2 regions of the Sphingomonas sp. AP4-R1 genome follow, and region 2 is predicted to be linked to the other one. Evidence: predicted binding sites of a transcription regulator. Region 2 holds the regulator's gene; the other holds the start of a gene.
What was found. The regulator LexA, encoded in region 2, represses DNA repair genes until DNA is damaged. The targets are predictions, from matches to a motif close to GTTCCNCNCTTGTTCT.

Region 1: a site for LexA is predicted at 1,470-1,485, ahead of HL653_RS23855 (DUF6771 family protein). Genes of this name have one in related genera too.

What each region holds. Positions count from the first base shown of each region.
Region 1 covers NZ_CP053347.1:3,059-10,718, reverse strand. Annotated here, with positions in the region: gene HL653_RS23860 (replication initiation protein) at 507-1,382, shown strand; gene HL653_RS23855 (DUF6771 family protein) at 1,496-1,678, shown strand; gene HL653_RS23850 (ribbon-helix-helix domain-containing protein) at 1,741-2,019, opposite strand; gene parA (ParA family partition ATPase) at 2,016-2,699, opposite strand; gene HL653_RS23840 (transcription elongation protein SprT) at 2,764-3,393, opposite strand; gene HL653_RS23835 (helix-turn-helix transcriptional regulator) at 3,891-4,220, shown strand; gene HL653_RS23830 (arsenate reductase ArsC) at 4,232-4,759, shown strand; gene arsC (arsenate reductase (glutaredoxin)) at 4,756-5,187, shown strand; gene arsN2 (arsenic resistance N-acetyltransferase ArsN2) at 5,165-5,644, shown strand; gene arsH (arsenical resistance protein ArsH) at 5,644-6,399, shown strand; gene HL653_RS23810 (arsenic transporter) at 6,476-7,660, shown strand, end outside.
Region 2 covers NZ_CP053346.1:34,724-42,383, forward strand. Annotated here, with positions in the region: gene HL653_RS00145 (DUF2235 domain-containing protein) at 1-466, shown strand, start outside; gene HL653_RS00150 (aminodeoxychorismate/anthranilate synthase component II) at 567-1,160, shown strand; gene trpD (anthranilate phosphoribosyltransferase) at 1,157-2,170, shown strand; gene HL653_RS00160 (hypothetical protein) at 2,428-2,736, shown strand; gene HL653_RS24435 (hypothetical protein) at 2,733-2,855, shown strand; gene trpC (indole-3-glycerol phosphate synthase TrpC) at 3,028-3,816, shown strand; gene moaC (cyclic pyranopterin monophosphate synthase MoaC) at 3,816-4,283, shown strand; gene glp (gephyrin-like molybdotransferase Glp) at 4,283-5,467, shown strand; gene lexA (transcriptional repressor LexA) at 5,528-6,202, shown strand; gene HL653_RS00185 (VOC family protein) at 6,226-6,567, shown strand; gene HL653_RS00190 (hypothetical protein) at 7,213-7,608, shown strand; gene HL653_RS00195 (efflux RND transporter periplasmic adaptor subunit) at 7,611-7,660, shown strand, end outside.

The sequences.
Region 1 (7,660 bases), on a different replicon from region 2:
CTCGCCAAGCCTGCGGCCGTTAGGCCGCCTTGTGACGGCGTTAGCCGGCACGAAACTATAGCGCATCGGCCGAAGGCCGATTCCGCATTCCCTTCTGACGGTGTTGTTGCGCGATGCGCCATTGGTGTGCGAGGCGATGTTATCCACAGGTGAAAGGGTTCGGGACTACCCCAAAGCTCACCAATGCCCTTCAGATTCTTCTAATTCTTCTAAGTTCAAGATTCAGGGGTACGCAAACCCGCAGAAAACTGCGGAAAATTGGCTCCAAAAGTGAGCTTTGGGGACGAGTCGCGTGAGTGTTGGGGTAGCCTACGGTGAGGGATGGGGTATCCAAAAGTGAGTGTTGGGGTGGGCTGCGGTGAGCTTTGGGGTATCCCGCATATCATCGGTGAGTTTTGGGGTATCTCCGCGCTAGATGTGAAAAACGAGCTGTCCATATTGCCTAGCTCACCCTTCATGCTAAGTGTGAGCCCGCCCAACTTGGTGGCTCACCCGTGGATGGTGCCATGTCGCAGACCGCTGTTGCTGATCCGTCCATCAGGACAATTGCCCAAAAAGGGCGCGGAAATCCGTTCGATCCCGCCAATTATGGCGAGATCGTCAAGCCGGGCGAACTGGTCGATATTGTCGAGCTGACCCCCCTCACCCTCGCCGATCGCCGCATCTATAACCTTCTGATCGCGAACGCTTGGGATCGGATCGACGAGCCGATCATCCACCGGATCGCGAAGACCGTCCTCAAGGGCACCCACCAGGGCAATGAGCGGGTGGAAAGCTCGCTTCTGCGGTTGATGGGTACGATCGCGATCGTCACGATCCGCAAGGGCGGCAAGGCCTTCCGCCGTCGCGTCCAGCTCCTCGGCCCGAGTGACGAAAGCCTCGAAAAAGACGGCTTCCTTCATTACCGGATTCCGGAGGAGCTGATCGAGATCCTGCGTAACAGCGAGGTTTACGCCCGGCTCAAAACGCAGGTGATGTACTGTTTCGAGTCGAAATATGCGCTCTGCCTGTACGAGATGATCGAGCGTCGTATCGGTCTCGATTACAAACAGAACGAAGAGTTCACGATCGAGGAAATACGGGGCCTGCTGAACGTGCCTGAGGGCAAGCTGGAGCGCTTCGCTGACCTCAACAAATACTGCCTGAAGGTCGCTCAGGACGAGATCAACAAGCTCTGCCCCTTCTATGTCGACTTCAAGCCGATCAAGAATGGCCGCAAGGTTGAGCGGGTCGCCCTCTACTGGTTCCCCAAAACGTCGAGCGGCAAGCGTGACGCCCAAAGCCTGATCGAGCAGCACAGCGTGGTGCGGCGTGCCAAGTTGCGCGGCCTGGCGGCCGAGCTTCCCGTGTTGGTGGATTTCGGCCTCGCCGCCGAACGGTGAGCCCCTACCCCAAAACTCACCTTTCAGGCGGCCAGAATTTTAGCCGCTAAAATTCCTGACCGCCCTGCCGGCATGGCTTGCCGAATCGTTCTTCTTATGTTCTTTTGGCTGCCATGGATCGCGCCCTTCTCTCCTCGATCATTCTGGCGGCTCCCGCCTGGGCTCGTGTCGGCCTGACAATGCGGGATGCACAAATGCGCGAGCGAGCCGCCGATGCCTTGGCAGCGACGATCGTCGAGCGCCTGGAAGAGCCCCCTGCCCTGCCCGACCGGAACCAGCTCTGTCTCCCGATCTGACCCGGCAGAGGCTCAGGGTATTTTAGCTTGTGGACGTGTGGACACGTCCACGCATCCACATATTAGCGCTCGCCGAACGGATGCTTGCCGTGCTGGCGCATCAGCAGATCGATCGCCTCGCCTAGTAAAGCCTGGAGCGTGGTTCCGTTCTCGGCCGCCAGCACGTTGAGGCCTCGGCTGACCTCCGGGCTGAAATAGGCGCTCACCGCCTTCTTGCCCTGGCGAGCCACCGCGCGCGGCGATGGCGTCCCATCGCCGGGATCAGGCTCCGCCGCAGGAGCGGCTTCCGTAGCGCGGGCCTTTTCTACCCGCTGCTGCTTCATCGCACCGAATCTGCTCATGCCGCGCTCCGCTTGCCTCGCGTTGGTTTACGTGTGGACAGGTTCACATGTTCGCGTATCCACGTCCAGAGGGCGGCGACCTCTTCGGCCGCCTTGCCTTCGGGCTCGCTCTCGTTGGCGGCTTTCCCCTGCGCCGTGCTGTGATGGTAGATCGCGCGCTGGGTGAGCATGACCGGAGCGACCGGCACGCCCATGCCGGCGACGCCTTCACTCCCCTCGATCAGCTCGCGAGCGTCCTTATAGGTTGCCGGCGCCCGCTGCGGACCGCCCATGAACAGGACGAACGCCGGCTTGCCTGCAGCCTTGACCAGATCGGCCGTCGTTTCGACGGCCGAGAGATCGAAGGCCTGCGGGCGACACGGGATGAGAATCAGATCGGCGAGCTTGCAGGCCTCGCGCGCCATGATGTCGGCGTGCGGTGGTGTGTCGATGATAACAAGATCCGCGCCGAGGTCGGCCGCTTGCTGCACCTTGCGGGCAAGAAGGGTCGGGGAGGCGCAGTCCACGACTTCGGGGTCCGATCCTCCCCGCCACTGGCTCCACTGGCTGGCGGTCGCCTGGGGGTCGGCGTCGAGGATTAGCGTCGAAAGCCCGGCCTCCACGCCCGCTGCGGCCAGGTGAATGGCGAGGGTGGTCTTCCCGGCGCCGCCCTTCTGGCTGATGATCGAGATGGTTTTCATGTTAACTCCCCCACGTGTTCGCGTGTGAACATGTTGGATGCCTGACAGGTGGACGTGTCCGCATCTATACGTCCTCCTCGTCCGGATCGTCCAGCGGATCATGTCGCATGGGTCCGTGGTCTGGCACGGGACACAGCGGCGCGCCGGCAAGCTCCAGCCATTTGCGCGCGATCCGAGCCGTATAGCCGCAGGTTTCACATTCGCATTTGAGCAGTCTGGTGGTCTGCTTCTTAGGCGCGGTGGTCTGTCCATCCGTATCGAGGCGCGCATGGGGGAGGGGACCAACGCCATCGAGGATCGGGGCCGCAAGCGCGACGAAGCCCTCTCCGGGTGTCGTCGCACGCATCGGCCCGACGAGCCCCAAGCCGATGGCGACACGTTTAAACAGCTTCCCATGCCCGGCCGCGATGCCGACAGCGGCATGGACAAGCTCATGCGCGAGGATCGCGGCGATCTGCACCGGCATGGCATCGGGCGCGTGCGCGAGGTCAGGCCGGATAAAGATCTCGAAATGCCCGTCAGCGCTGCGACGGTTATCCCAGCATTCCCCGATCGCCTTGCCTTTCCGGCCTGCGCTGGTGAAGCCGATCGCCACCCGGATGCGGCCGGGGAGGGGGGCTCCCAACCCCTCGAACAAGGGCGCCATGCCCAGCGCGACCGCGTTCAGCCACGCCTCGCGGTTATCATGGATCATCGTTCTTCTCCTTCGCATCGGCCGTCAGGGCGATGGCCTCGGCCATCGGCCCTGCCTCGTGGCGAACAGCCGGGGGCGAGGGGGGCAGCGAGAATCCATCGGGGTGGTGCGGGCGCAGGGAGCGCTAGCGACTGAGCCACGGCCCGGTGGATTGTCGTTGCTGGGGAGAGGGGGCGGAGCGCCCCTTTCCCCTCTGACAAGATATCGTTGCCGGCATTGCCGGCAGCCTCATCGCGAGCGGCGCTCGCCTGCGCGAACGATCGTCACCCCGAAGGGGCGGAGACGCGTCCACGCGGCTCTGTCGGAGCGGAACGCGAAGATAGAGCGTGGTCCGCTAGGACGCGCCCGACCACTGCTCACAAGCTCATCGCCAGGCGATCACCTCTGTCCAACATGTCCACATGTTCGCGTGTGGACATGTCTTCGGAGCAACCAAATCCAACGGAAATATCCGATAGGTTATTGACGGTATCGAACGCATCGTTTATTCCCGATATATGATCGATGATGACGCTCTCGCCTCGCTTGCCGCCCTCGCGCATCCGACCAGGCTCGCGACATTCCGCCTTCTTGTGCGGCATGAACCTGATGGCCTGTCCACGGGCCAGCTCGTCGAGGCGGCCGGGCTGACGCAAAGCACCTTCTCGACCCATCTCGCGGTGCTGGTGAAGGCGGGGCTGGTCACGCCTGAAAAGCAGGGCCGCCAGATGATCCAGCGCGCCAATATCGACGCGCTGCGCGCCCTCATGCTCTTCCTCGCCAAAGACTGTTGCCAGGGCCGTGCTGAACTTTGCGAGCCGCTGCTTGCCGAACTCACCTGCTGCTGATGGAGCCCGCCATGTCCGACAAGGTGTTCAATGTCCTGTTCCTCTGCACGGGCAATTCTGCCCGTTCGATCCTCGCCGAAAGTGCGCTCAACAAGCGCGGCGGTAATTTCCGCGCCTTCTCGGCCGGGAGCCACCCCAAGGGCACGGTCAATCCCGATGCCATCGCGCTCCTGGAGCGGATTGGCTATCCGACCGAGGGGCTGCACTCCAAAGGCTGGGAAGCCTTTTCAGAGCCGGACTCCCCGGTGATGGATTTCGTGTTCACCGTTTGCGACGACGCAGCGGGCGAAGTCTGTCCGATTTGGCCCGGACACCCGATGACGGCCCATTGGGGTATCGAAGATCCCTCGCATGTCGAAGGCAACGAGATCGAGCGCGAGCGCGCTTTCGTGAAGGCCCTGCGCTATCTCGAAAACCGGATTGATCTGTTCACCGCGCTCCCGATCGGTAAGCTCGAAGAGCGTGTGCTTGCTACCAAGCTGAAGGACATCGGCCGCACCGAGGGCGCGACCGTCGAGCGTCTGGAGGACGCCCGATGAGCGGTCCCGTCGATATCGTCGTCTATCACAACCCCGAATGCGGCACGTCCCGCAACACGCTCGGGCTGATCCGCAATGCTGGCATCGAGCCGCACGTCGTCGAATATCTCAAGACGCCGCCCACGCGCGAGCTGCTGGTCCAGTTGATCGCGCGCGCTGGGATCACCCCGCGCGAGCTGCTGCGCGAGAAGGGCACGCCCTATGCGGAATTGGGCCTCGCCGACACATCGCTGTCGGACGACGCGCTGCTTGATGCGATGATGGCGCATCCGATCCTGATTAACCGCCCGCTGGTCGTCTCGCCGCTTGGCGTGAAGCTGTGCCGCCCTTCCGAGGCCGTGCTAGATCTCCTGCCCAACGCGCAGCTCGGTGCCTTCGCCAAAGAGGACGGCCAGTTGGTCGTCAATGATGCCGGCGCACGGGTCTGAGGCGCCGAGCCCGACGCGGCTGCGCGCGACGCCGATCGGCGAATCCGACTTTGATGGGCTCGCCTTCTTCCTGGCCGGCGCCGGACTGCCGACCGCCGATCTGAAGGAGCCGGGCCGGCTCTTCTACCGCGTCGATGCTGGCGATCTCATTGGCTATGCCGGGATCGAAGGTTCGGGTCCGGACCGACTGCTTCGCTCGCTGGTGGTGCTGCCCGATCGCCGTCGTGTCGGCTTGGGCCGCGTCGTGCTCGAACTGATCGAGGACGAAGCTGCAAGCATGGGGGTCGAGCGGTTGCACCTGCTGACCACGACCGCCGCGCGCTTCTTCCGGACGCAGGGCTATGCCGACGCGGCCCGCGCCACGGCGCCGGCCACGATCGCGGCCTCGGCCGAGTTCACCAAGCTGTGTCCGGCCAGCGCCGCCTATCTCGTCAAATACCTGAAAGACGCTTCCTGATGCCCCTGCGTGCGCTTGCCGATCCGACCGACCTTCCGAACCTCGATCGCGCCTATGCGATCGAGCGTCCCGCTCTTGGTCTTGGCGCGGGCGATCCGGCGCCCCGCATCCTGCTGCTCTACGGATCTTTGCGAGAACGCTCCTTTTCGCGGCTCTGCGTCGAGGAAGCGGCGCGCCTGCTCCAATTTTTCGGCGCCGAGACGCGGATATTCGATCCCTCGACATTGCCGCTGCCCGACCAAATCGCCGGCGACGATCACGATGCCGTGCATGAGCTGCGCGAGCATTCGATGTGGAGCGAGGGTCATGTCTGGTGCAGCCCGGAGCGGCACGGCCAGATCACCGGCGTCATGAAGACACAGATCGATCATCTGCCGCTGTCGATGGGTGGGATGCGGCCGACGCAAGGCCGCACGCTCGCGGTGATGCAGGTGTCAGCCGGATCGCAGTCGTTCAACAGCGTCAACACACTGCGCGTCCTCGGTCGCTGGATGCGGATGTTCACCATCCCCAACCAGTCGTCGGTCGCGATGGCGTACAAGGAGTTCGACGATGCGGGCCGCATGAAGCCGTCGAGCTATTATGATCGCATCGTCGATGTGATGGAGGAGCTGGTCCGTATCACCGTGTTGATGCGGCCCCACGCCGCCCAGCTCGTCGATCGCTATTCGGAGCGCAAGGAAGCCGGCGTGCCGATCGATCCGGCAATCGACCATTCGGCAATCGCCATAGCACCGCAGCCCGCAAGCGCGTGACGCAAGCCAGCGGCTCAGACTGGTGGCTGCTCCTATCCGTCCGGCCTCGATCTGAGGCCCCGAGAAAGATGTCCTGATGATCGCTGCGATCCTGATCTTCCTGCTGACGATCACCCTCGTTATTTGGCAACCCAAGGGGCTCGGCATTGGCTGGAGCGCGATCGGGGGCGCCGCGATCGCGTTGCTGGCGGGCGTGGTATCGCTCCATGATATCCCGGTCGTCTGGCACATCGTCTGGAACGCGACCGCCACGTTCGTGGCGGTCATCATCATCAGCCTGCTGCTCGACGAGGCCGGCTTTTTCGAGTGGGCGGCGCTGCACGTCGCACGCTGGGGCAAGGGCCAGGGCCGCAAGCTCTTCGCGCTGATCGTGCTGCTCGGTGCGGCGGTATCGTCACTGTTCGCTAATGACGGCGCAGCGCTCATCCTGACCCCGATCGTGATCGCGATGCTGCGCGCGCTCGGCTATGGCGACAAAGCCACGCTCGCCTTCGTCATGGCCGCAGGCTTCATCGCCGACACCGCGAGCCTGCCGCTGATCGTCTCGAATCTCGTCAACATCGTGTCGGCCGACTTCTTCAACATCGGCTTCGGCCGATATGCGATGGTGATGGTCCCGGTCGATCTCGCCTCGATCGCGGCCACGCTCGCCATGCTGATGCTCTATTTCCGCCGCGACATCCCCACGGCCTACGACGTCGGCCAGCTCCACCATCCCCAACAAGCGATCAAGGATCGTGCGACCTTTCGGGCGGGCTGGGTGGTGCTCGTGATGCTGCTGGCGGGCTTCTTCCTGTTGGAGCCGCTGGGCGTGCCGGTCAGTGCGGTCGCCGCTGTCGGCGCGATCCTGCTGCTGGTGATCGCCGCGCGCGGTCACGTCATCAGCACCGGCAAGGTGCTGAAGGGCGCGCCGTGGCAGGTCGTGATCTTCTCGCTCGGCATGTACCTGGTCGTCTATGGCCTGCGAAATGCGGGCCTGACCGGGCAAATCTCAATCCTGCTCGATCGCTTCGCACAAGGTGGCATCTGGGGTGCTGCGATCGGAACCGGCGTGCTGACCGCCGTGCTTTCCTCGATCATGAACAACATGCCGACCGTGCTTGTCGGCGCGCTCTCGATCGACGGCACCCATGCGACCGGCGTCGTCAAGGAAGCGATGATCTACGCCAATGTGATCGGCTGTGATCTCGGACCCAAGATCACCCCGATCGGCTCTCTGGCGACGCTGCTCTGGCTGCACGTCCTCGGCAACAAGGGCATC
Region 2 (7,660 bases):
CGAGCGGCGCAAGAATTTCGCGCCCACGATCTGGGACACGAACAATCTGGCCAAAGGGCAGATCGTGGAGCAGCGCTGGTTCGCCGGCGTCCACTCCAATATCGGTGGCGGCTATGTCGATCGCGTCCTGTCGGACATCGCCTTCCTGTGGATGTGCGACAAGATCGGCAGCCTACTGGCACTGGATCAGGGGTATCTCCAGTCGCGCGTCCGCCACGTCGCCGACGGGATGGCCGAAGGAGAATTGGTGGATTCCAGCGCGGGGCTGAAATGGCGGCTGCTGGGGAAACTCGATCGCATTCTCGGCATGGACCGGAGCGAGGACGTCCATCCCACCGCCATCGCGCGCTACCGGGTGGGCCGCGCCCGCCACGATGCGGCGCCCTACGCGCCCTTCCCCTATGATCCGGCGAACATGCGCGCCTTCCTCGATCGGGTCCGTCCCGGCTGGGACAGCGCCCCCTGAGCAGGCCGGGCGGGGACGAGGCGGAGGCGGTATCACGGATCGCGCGATCCCTGGCCCGTCCACGATTGCCATCGGCGCAAAGCGCATTAAAGCGACGCCCATGATCCTCGTCGTCGACAATTACGACAGCTTTACCTGGAACCTCGTCCACTACCTGCAGGAGCTGGGCGCGGAGGTGGAGGTCGTGCGCAACGATGCGATCGGCGTCGGCCAGGCCATGTCGTCGGGCGCCGAGGCCTTCCTGATCTCGCCCGGCCCCTGCACGCCCAACGAGGCCGGCATCAGCCTCGATCTGGTCGCCGCCTGCGCGGAGGCCAAGCGGCCTCTCCTCGGCGTGTGCCTCGGCCATCAGGCGATCGGCCAGAATTTCGGCGGCACCGTGGTGCGCGCAGGCGAGCTGATGCACGGCAAGACGTGCCCCGTGCTCCACGACGGCACCGGCCTCTACGAAGGCCTGCCCTCGCCCTTCACCGCGACCCGCTATCATTCGCTGATCGTGCGCGAGGAGGATATGCCCGCCTCGCTGATCGTGAACGCGCGCGCGCCGGACGGCACGGTGATGGGCTTCCGCCACGAGAGCCTGCCGATCCACGGCGTGCAATTCCATCCCGAGAGCATCGCCACCGAACATGGCCATGCGATGCTCGCCAATTTCATGCGGATCGCCGGCATGAAGGTGCTGGAGCGGGCGTGAGCATCGTGGCCGGCGGGCTTGGGCTGGCCCTGTTGCCCGATCCGGCGTCGCCGCTGGACGGCGCCACCGCCGAGCAAGCGTTCAACGACATTCTCGACGGCAAGGTGACGGACGAGGCGGTCGCCCGCTTCCTCACCGACATGGCCGTGCGCGACGAGACGAGCGTGGAGATCGCCGCCGCCGCGCGCGCGCTGCGCCAGCGGATGGTGCCGGTGGCAGCCCCCGCCGACGCGATCGACGTGTGCGGCACGGGCGGGGACGGCGCGCACAGCCTGAACATCTCCACCGCCGTCTCGATCGTGGTCGCGGCCTGCGGCGTGCCGGTGGCCAAGCATGGCAATCGCGCCGCCTCCTCCAAATCGGGTGCGGCGGACGTGCTGGAGGCGTTGGGGCTCGATCTCGATCGCGCGACCGCGCAGGCCGAGGCGAGCCTGGCCGAGATCGGCATCGCCTTCCTGTTCGCGCAGAAGCATCATCCGGCGCTCGGCCGCCTCGCGCCGATCCGCCGCGCGATCGGCCGACGCACGATCTTCAACATCGTCGGCCCCCTGTGCAGCCCGGCGCGGGTGACGCGCCAGCTGATGGGCGTGGCGCGCGTCGATTATCTGCGCACCGTCTCCGAGGCGCTGGCCCTGCTGGGGATCGAGGCCTCGATGATCGTCTCGGGCGAGGAGAGCCTCGACGAGCTTTCGATCGCGGGACCCAGCCGGATCGTGGCGACCGGCCTGACCGGCTTCTCCGAAAGCGTCGTGACGCCGGAGAGCGCCGGCCTCGTCCGTCATCCGCTGGATGCGATTCGCGGCGGCGATCCGGCCTATAATGCGGCGGCGCTGGCGGCGCTGCTGGATGGCGCGCCCGGCGCCTATCGCGATGCCGTGCTGCTGAATGCGGCGGCCGCCCTGATCGTGGCGGGCAAGGCCGATGGCTGGCAGGACGGCGCCGGGATCGCGGCCGACGCGATCGACAGCGGCGCCGCGCGTAAGCTCTTCGACGCCTGGATCGCGTTCTAAGCTTCACACCGCCCCCGTCATTGCGAGCGCAGCGAAGCAATCCTGTTCCTCACGTTCGAGACTGGATCGCGTCGCTACGCTCGCAATGACGAAAATATGGAGGGGCGCCGCAGCCTTCGTCTCCAAACGTTGCACGCTGATTTTAGCGCTGAAACGCGCTGCAATTCCTCCGTGACGTGTCTTTCGGACAACATCGCCCACGGATCGCTTGCCCCCGATCGATCCGATCGCGTGCAACAGGAAAGGCGCCGGCGCCCATGAAGATGTTTCCCCCCATCACCCCGCCACAGACCGAGCCCGACATCCGGCTGATCGACAATACGTTCGCGCCCGAGCTGCTGGTGACGGGCGTTTCCGGCATGTCGCTGATGAACGGCATCGTCACGACGACGCTGGAAAGCCTGCATTGCGATCATTCCAAGTCGCCGCCTCCGATGGAGCGCGTGGTGGTGGCGCGGATGGGCATGCCCGTCGCCGCCGCGCAGGCTTTGCTGGTGGGGCTGCACCAGTTTCTCGGTCAGCATGGCCTGAGCCCGCTCACCGCCGGCACGGAGACACGCCAGTGACCTATCTCCCCGCCGTCCGTTTCCGCCCGATCGACCGCCACGTCGTCCCGCTGCCCAGAAGCGGTGCGCGCGACACACCCCCCGGCTATCGCCTGCGCGTGGCGTTTCGGAAGCGCTGAAGCAGGCTCCTTCAGAAGCGTTTGTGCTGAGCTTGTCGAAGCACCGTTTTTCTATCTGCCTGTTCGCTGCAAGAAGGAAGAACGGCACTTCGACGGGCTCAGTGCGAGCGGAGAACGGGATGGCGCGCCTCCGGTCTTTCGCCCGACCGGAGCGCTGGTGTAGGGCGGCGTCATGAGCAATCGTCTGACCGCCATCCTCGAGACCAAGCGCACCCATGTCACCGAGCGCAAGGCGGCGGTGACGCTCACGGCGCTCGAAGCGCAGGCCGCGAACCAGTCGCCCCCGCGCGGCTTCCGCGCCGCGCTGCAGGCGAAGGCGCGGACCGGCTATGGCCTGATCGCCGAGATCAAGCGCGCCTCCCCCTCCAAGGGGTTGATCCGCGCCGACTTCGATCCGCCCGCCCATGCCCGTGCCTATGAGGCCGGCGGCGCCGCCTGCCTCTCGGTGTTGACCGATGTCCCTTATTTCCAGGGATCGGACGATTTCCTCGTCGTCGCGCGCGCGGCCTGCTCGCTGCCGTGCCTGCGCAAGGATTTCATGATCGATCCCTGGCAGGTGCTGGAGGCGCGCGCGCTGGGCGCCGATGCGATCCTGATCATCGTCGCCGCGCTGGATGACGGGCAGATGGCCGAGATCGAGGATGCCGCACTCGGCCTCGGCATGGATGCGCTGATCGAGGTGCATGATGCAGCCGAGATGGAGCGCGCGATGGCGCTGAAATCGCGCCTGATCGGCGTCAACAATCGCGATCTGCGCGATTTCTCGGTCGATTTCGCGCGCACCTACGAACTGGTCGGCCGCGCGCCCGAGGGCTGCACCTTCGTGGCCGAAAGCGGGCTGACCAGCAGCGCCGATCTGGCGGCGATGGCCGAGCATGACGTGCGCTGCTTCCTCGTCGGCGAAAGCCTGATGCGGCAGGCCGATGTCGAGGCGGCGACGCGCGCGCTGCTGGCGGCCTGATGAACCGGCTGACCCATCTCGACGAGGCGGGCGCCGCGCATATGGTCGACGTGTCGGCCAAGGCGGCGACCAAGCGCGAGGCGACCGCGAGCGGCCGGATCGCGATGTCGGCCGAGGCACTCTCCGCGATCCGCGACGGCGCGCTCGCCAAGGGGGATGCGCTGGCGGTGGCGCGAATCGCCGGCATCATGGCGGCCAAGCGCACCCCGGAGCTGATCCCGCTCTGCCATCCGATCGCGATCAGCAAGGTCTCGGTCGACCTCACGATCGAAGCCGACGGCATTGCCTGCGCCGCCACCGTCGCCACCACCGGGCCGACCGGCGTGGAGATGGAGGCGCTGACCGCCGTCTCCGTCGCGCTGCTGACGCTCTACGACATGGCCAAGGCGATCGATCGCGGCATGCGGATCGAAGGGATCGGTCTGCTCGCCAAATCGGGCGGGCGATCGGGCGACTGGCGCGCCTGATGGCGATGCTTTCGGTGGCGGAGGCGCAGGCCCGGCTCCTCGCGCTGACCGAGCCTCTCCCGATCGAGACGGTTCCGCTCCGGAATGCGGCCGGGCGCTGGGCCGCCGCCGACGTCATCGCCCGGCGCCACCAGCCCGCCGCCGATCTGTCCGCGATGGACGGCTATGCGATCCGTTACGCCGACCTGCCCGGCCCGTGGACCGTGGTGGGCGAGAGTGCGGCGGGCGGCGGGCTCGATCGCGCGATCGGCGCGGGCGAGGCGGCGCGGATCTTCACGGGCGCCCCGGTGCCCGAAGGCGCGGACACGATCCTGATCCAGGAGAATGGGGCGCGGAACGGCGATCGGCTGACCTTGACCGGAGATGCGCCCAAGCGACCGGGCTATCATGTCCGCCCGCGCGGCTCCGATTTCGATGCCGGCGCCACGCTGATCGCGGCCGGCGCCCTTCTCAATGCGGCGCGCATCGCGCTCGCCGCGATCGGCGGACATGGCAGCCTCCCGGTCCGCGCCCGTCCGCGCGTGGCGATCCTTTCCACCGGCGACGAACTGGTCGCGCCCGGCACACCCACCGAAGGCGTGATGCTGCCCGCCTCCAACGGGCCGATGCTGGCGGCGTTGATCGGGGGGACGGCCGAGGTGCTGGACGGCGGGATCGTACGCGACGATCTCCATGCGCTGACCGCCGCCCTGCGCGATGCGGCCGCCACGTCCGACATCCTCGTCACAACCGGCGGCGCGTCGGTGGGCGATCGTGATCTCGTCCGGCCCGCCCTTTCGCAGGCGGGCGCGGAGCTGGATTTCTGGAAGGTGGCGATGCGGCCGGGCAAGCCGATCATGGCCGGGCGGCTGGGGCACACGCTCGTGCTGGGCCTGCCGGGCAATCCCGTCTCGGCGTTCGTGACCGCCACCCTGTTCCTCGCGCCGCTGGTGGCCCGTCTGGCGGGCGCGGCCGATCCGCTGCCGCGCGTGCGCGCGCTGCCCCTCGCCCATGACCTGCCGACCAACGGCCCGCGAGCCCATTATCTGCGGGCGACGATCCGCGACGGCGCGCTCGATACGCTGCCCGATCAGGACAGCGCCCTGCTGGCCGCCCTCGCCTCCGCCGACGGCCTCGTGATCCGCGCGCCGCACGAGCCCGCCGCAAAAGCGGGGGATATGGCGATGTTCCTGCCTCTCGCTTGACAGCGAAACGATCGTTTCCTACACGTTCCTCGTTCGTTCCTTCGGACCGGGATAATAAAGATGCTCACGGCCAAGCAACATGAGCTGCTCTGCTTCATCAACGATCGTCTGAACGAGACGGGCGTGTCGCCTTCGTTCGAGGAGATGAAGGAAGCGCTGGATCTCAAGTCCAAGTCCGGCGTGCACCGGCTGATCTCGGCGCTGGAGGAGCGCAGCTTCATCCGCCGCCTGCCCAATCGCGCGCGCGCTCTGGAAATCGTGAAGCTGCCCGACGCGGTGAAGACCCGCCCGCCCGCCGCCAAGACTCCGTCCGCTTCCAAGTCCGCGCCGGTTTCGGCGCCGTCGGCCGCGAACGACGTGCTGGAAATTCCGCTGCACGGCCGCATCGCCGCCGGTCTTCCGATCGAGGCGATGGAAAGCCAGAGCATGCTGTCCGTCCCCGCCGCTTTGCTGGGGCCGGGCGAACATTATGCGCTGGAAGTGTCCGGTGACTCGATGGTCGAGGCCGGCATCCTCGACGGCGACTATGCGCTCGTCCGCAAGGTCGATACGGCGCGCGATGGCGAGATCGTGGTGGCTCTGGTCGATGAGGCGGAGGCGACGCTGAAATTCTTCCGGCGCGAGGGATCGATGGTACGCCTCGATCCGGCCAATCGCGCCTATGATCCGCAGCGTTACAAGCCGAACCAGATCCGCATCCAGGGGAAGCTGGCCGGCCTGCTGCGCCGTTACTGACCGACCGCCGACGGAGAAAGACGATGTCACGCGGACGAATCGATTTCATCGAACTGGCCTGCGCCGATGTCGGCGAGATGCAGGATTTCTATTCCGCCGTGTTCGGCTGGGAATTCGAGCGGTTCGGGCCGACCTATGCCTGCACGATGACGGGCGATGTCGATCTGGGCTTCCAGGCCGACATGCCCGAACAGACGGTGGCGCCGCTGACGGTGATCCAGGTACCGGATCTGGAAGAGGCATTGGCATCGGTGGAAGCGGTGGGCGGCGTCGTCACGCGTCCGATCTTCGCCTTCCCGGGCGGACGCCGTTTCCACTTCCGCGATCCGGCCGGCAACGAACTGGCGGCGCACAAGCCGGATTGAAGCGGAATGGCTGGGCGTTAGGCTCTTCAAAATGCCGTTCGTGCTGAGCGAAGTCGAAGCACGTGCTTCAGATGGGTGTCGTGCGTGGCCCGTGCTTCGACTTCAGCCTGGAGAGCTGAAGTTCATCCTGAGCACCTGCCTTGGCAGGCAGTCGAAGGGCTCAGCACGAACGGAAAATGGTTCAGGAATTGCGTCGAGTTAGCAGCCTCGAAGGCTAGAGGCTGCGAGGTTTGGCGAGGGATTCGATGTCCTGGGCCGATCTTCCGGCCCGATTTCCAACGAAATCAGCCTCTTGTGCGACGCAGCAAAAAACTTTGCCGCTGGCGCTTGGCAAAAAGATACCCAGCGGTATAAAAGTCGTTGACGGAACGCCTCAGCGCTTTATATACCGCTTGGTACGAAACGCTTCCGGACCGACTCGATGGTCGATCCCGAGGCCCCGACGGGGAGCCGACAGCATGAAGACCCTCGCCCTCTAACAGCTGCCGGCGCTCGCGCCCGCACATCCCTTTTCCGATCCCGAGGCGATTCGATCGCCTTTCGGGACGAGCGAAATCGTGTCCGTTCCGGCGGGCGCGGGCGCCTCGTTGCGTCCGCCGCCGGAGGGACGCGCCTGACGAACACCCGATGAACAGGGAACCGAACATGGCTTATATGGATCTTTCCCAGGCATTTGCAGGCGGCGTCGCGCTGCCGCATGCCGAACCCGCCGCCGCCACGATGCAGACCGGCTTCTCCGCGATCGAGTGGAGCGTGATCGCGCTCGCCGCGCGCGACAAACTGTCGAGCCTCGGCGAACCCGGCCGTCTGTCCCGCGCGCTGGGCAGCCTGTTCGGCCTCGGCGGCACGTCCAAGCTCGCCGATCCTCGGCTGGAGGCGCTGCGCCAGACCGCCGTGCAGGCCTGGCATCACGGCTATCTGCTGCCCGCGTCCGAAATCGGCCGCTTCATCACGGCGGGCTTCAGCCTCGATCAGTTCGAGACCTTGCTCGCCAGTATCGCCACGCGCCGCAATGCGGCCCGCCAGAGGATCGCGGCATGAACATGGTGACCCGTATCGCCACCACCGACGCCGGGACGATCGACGCCGGCCA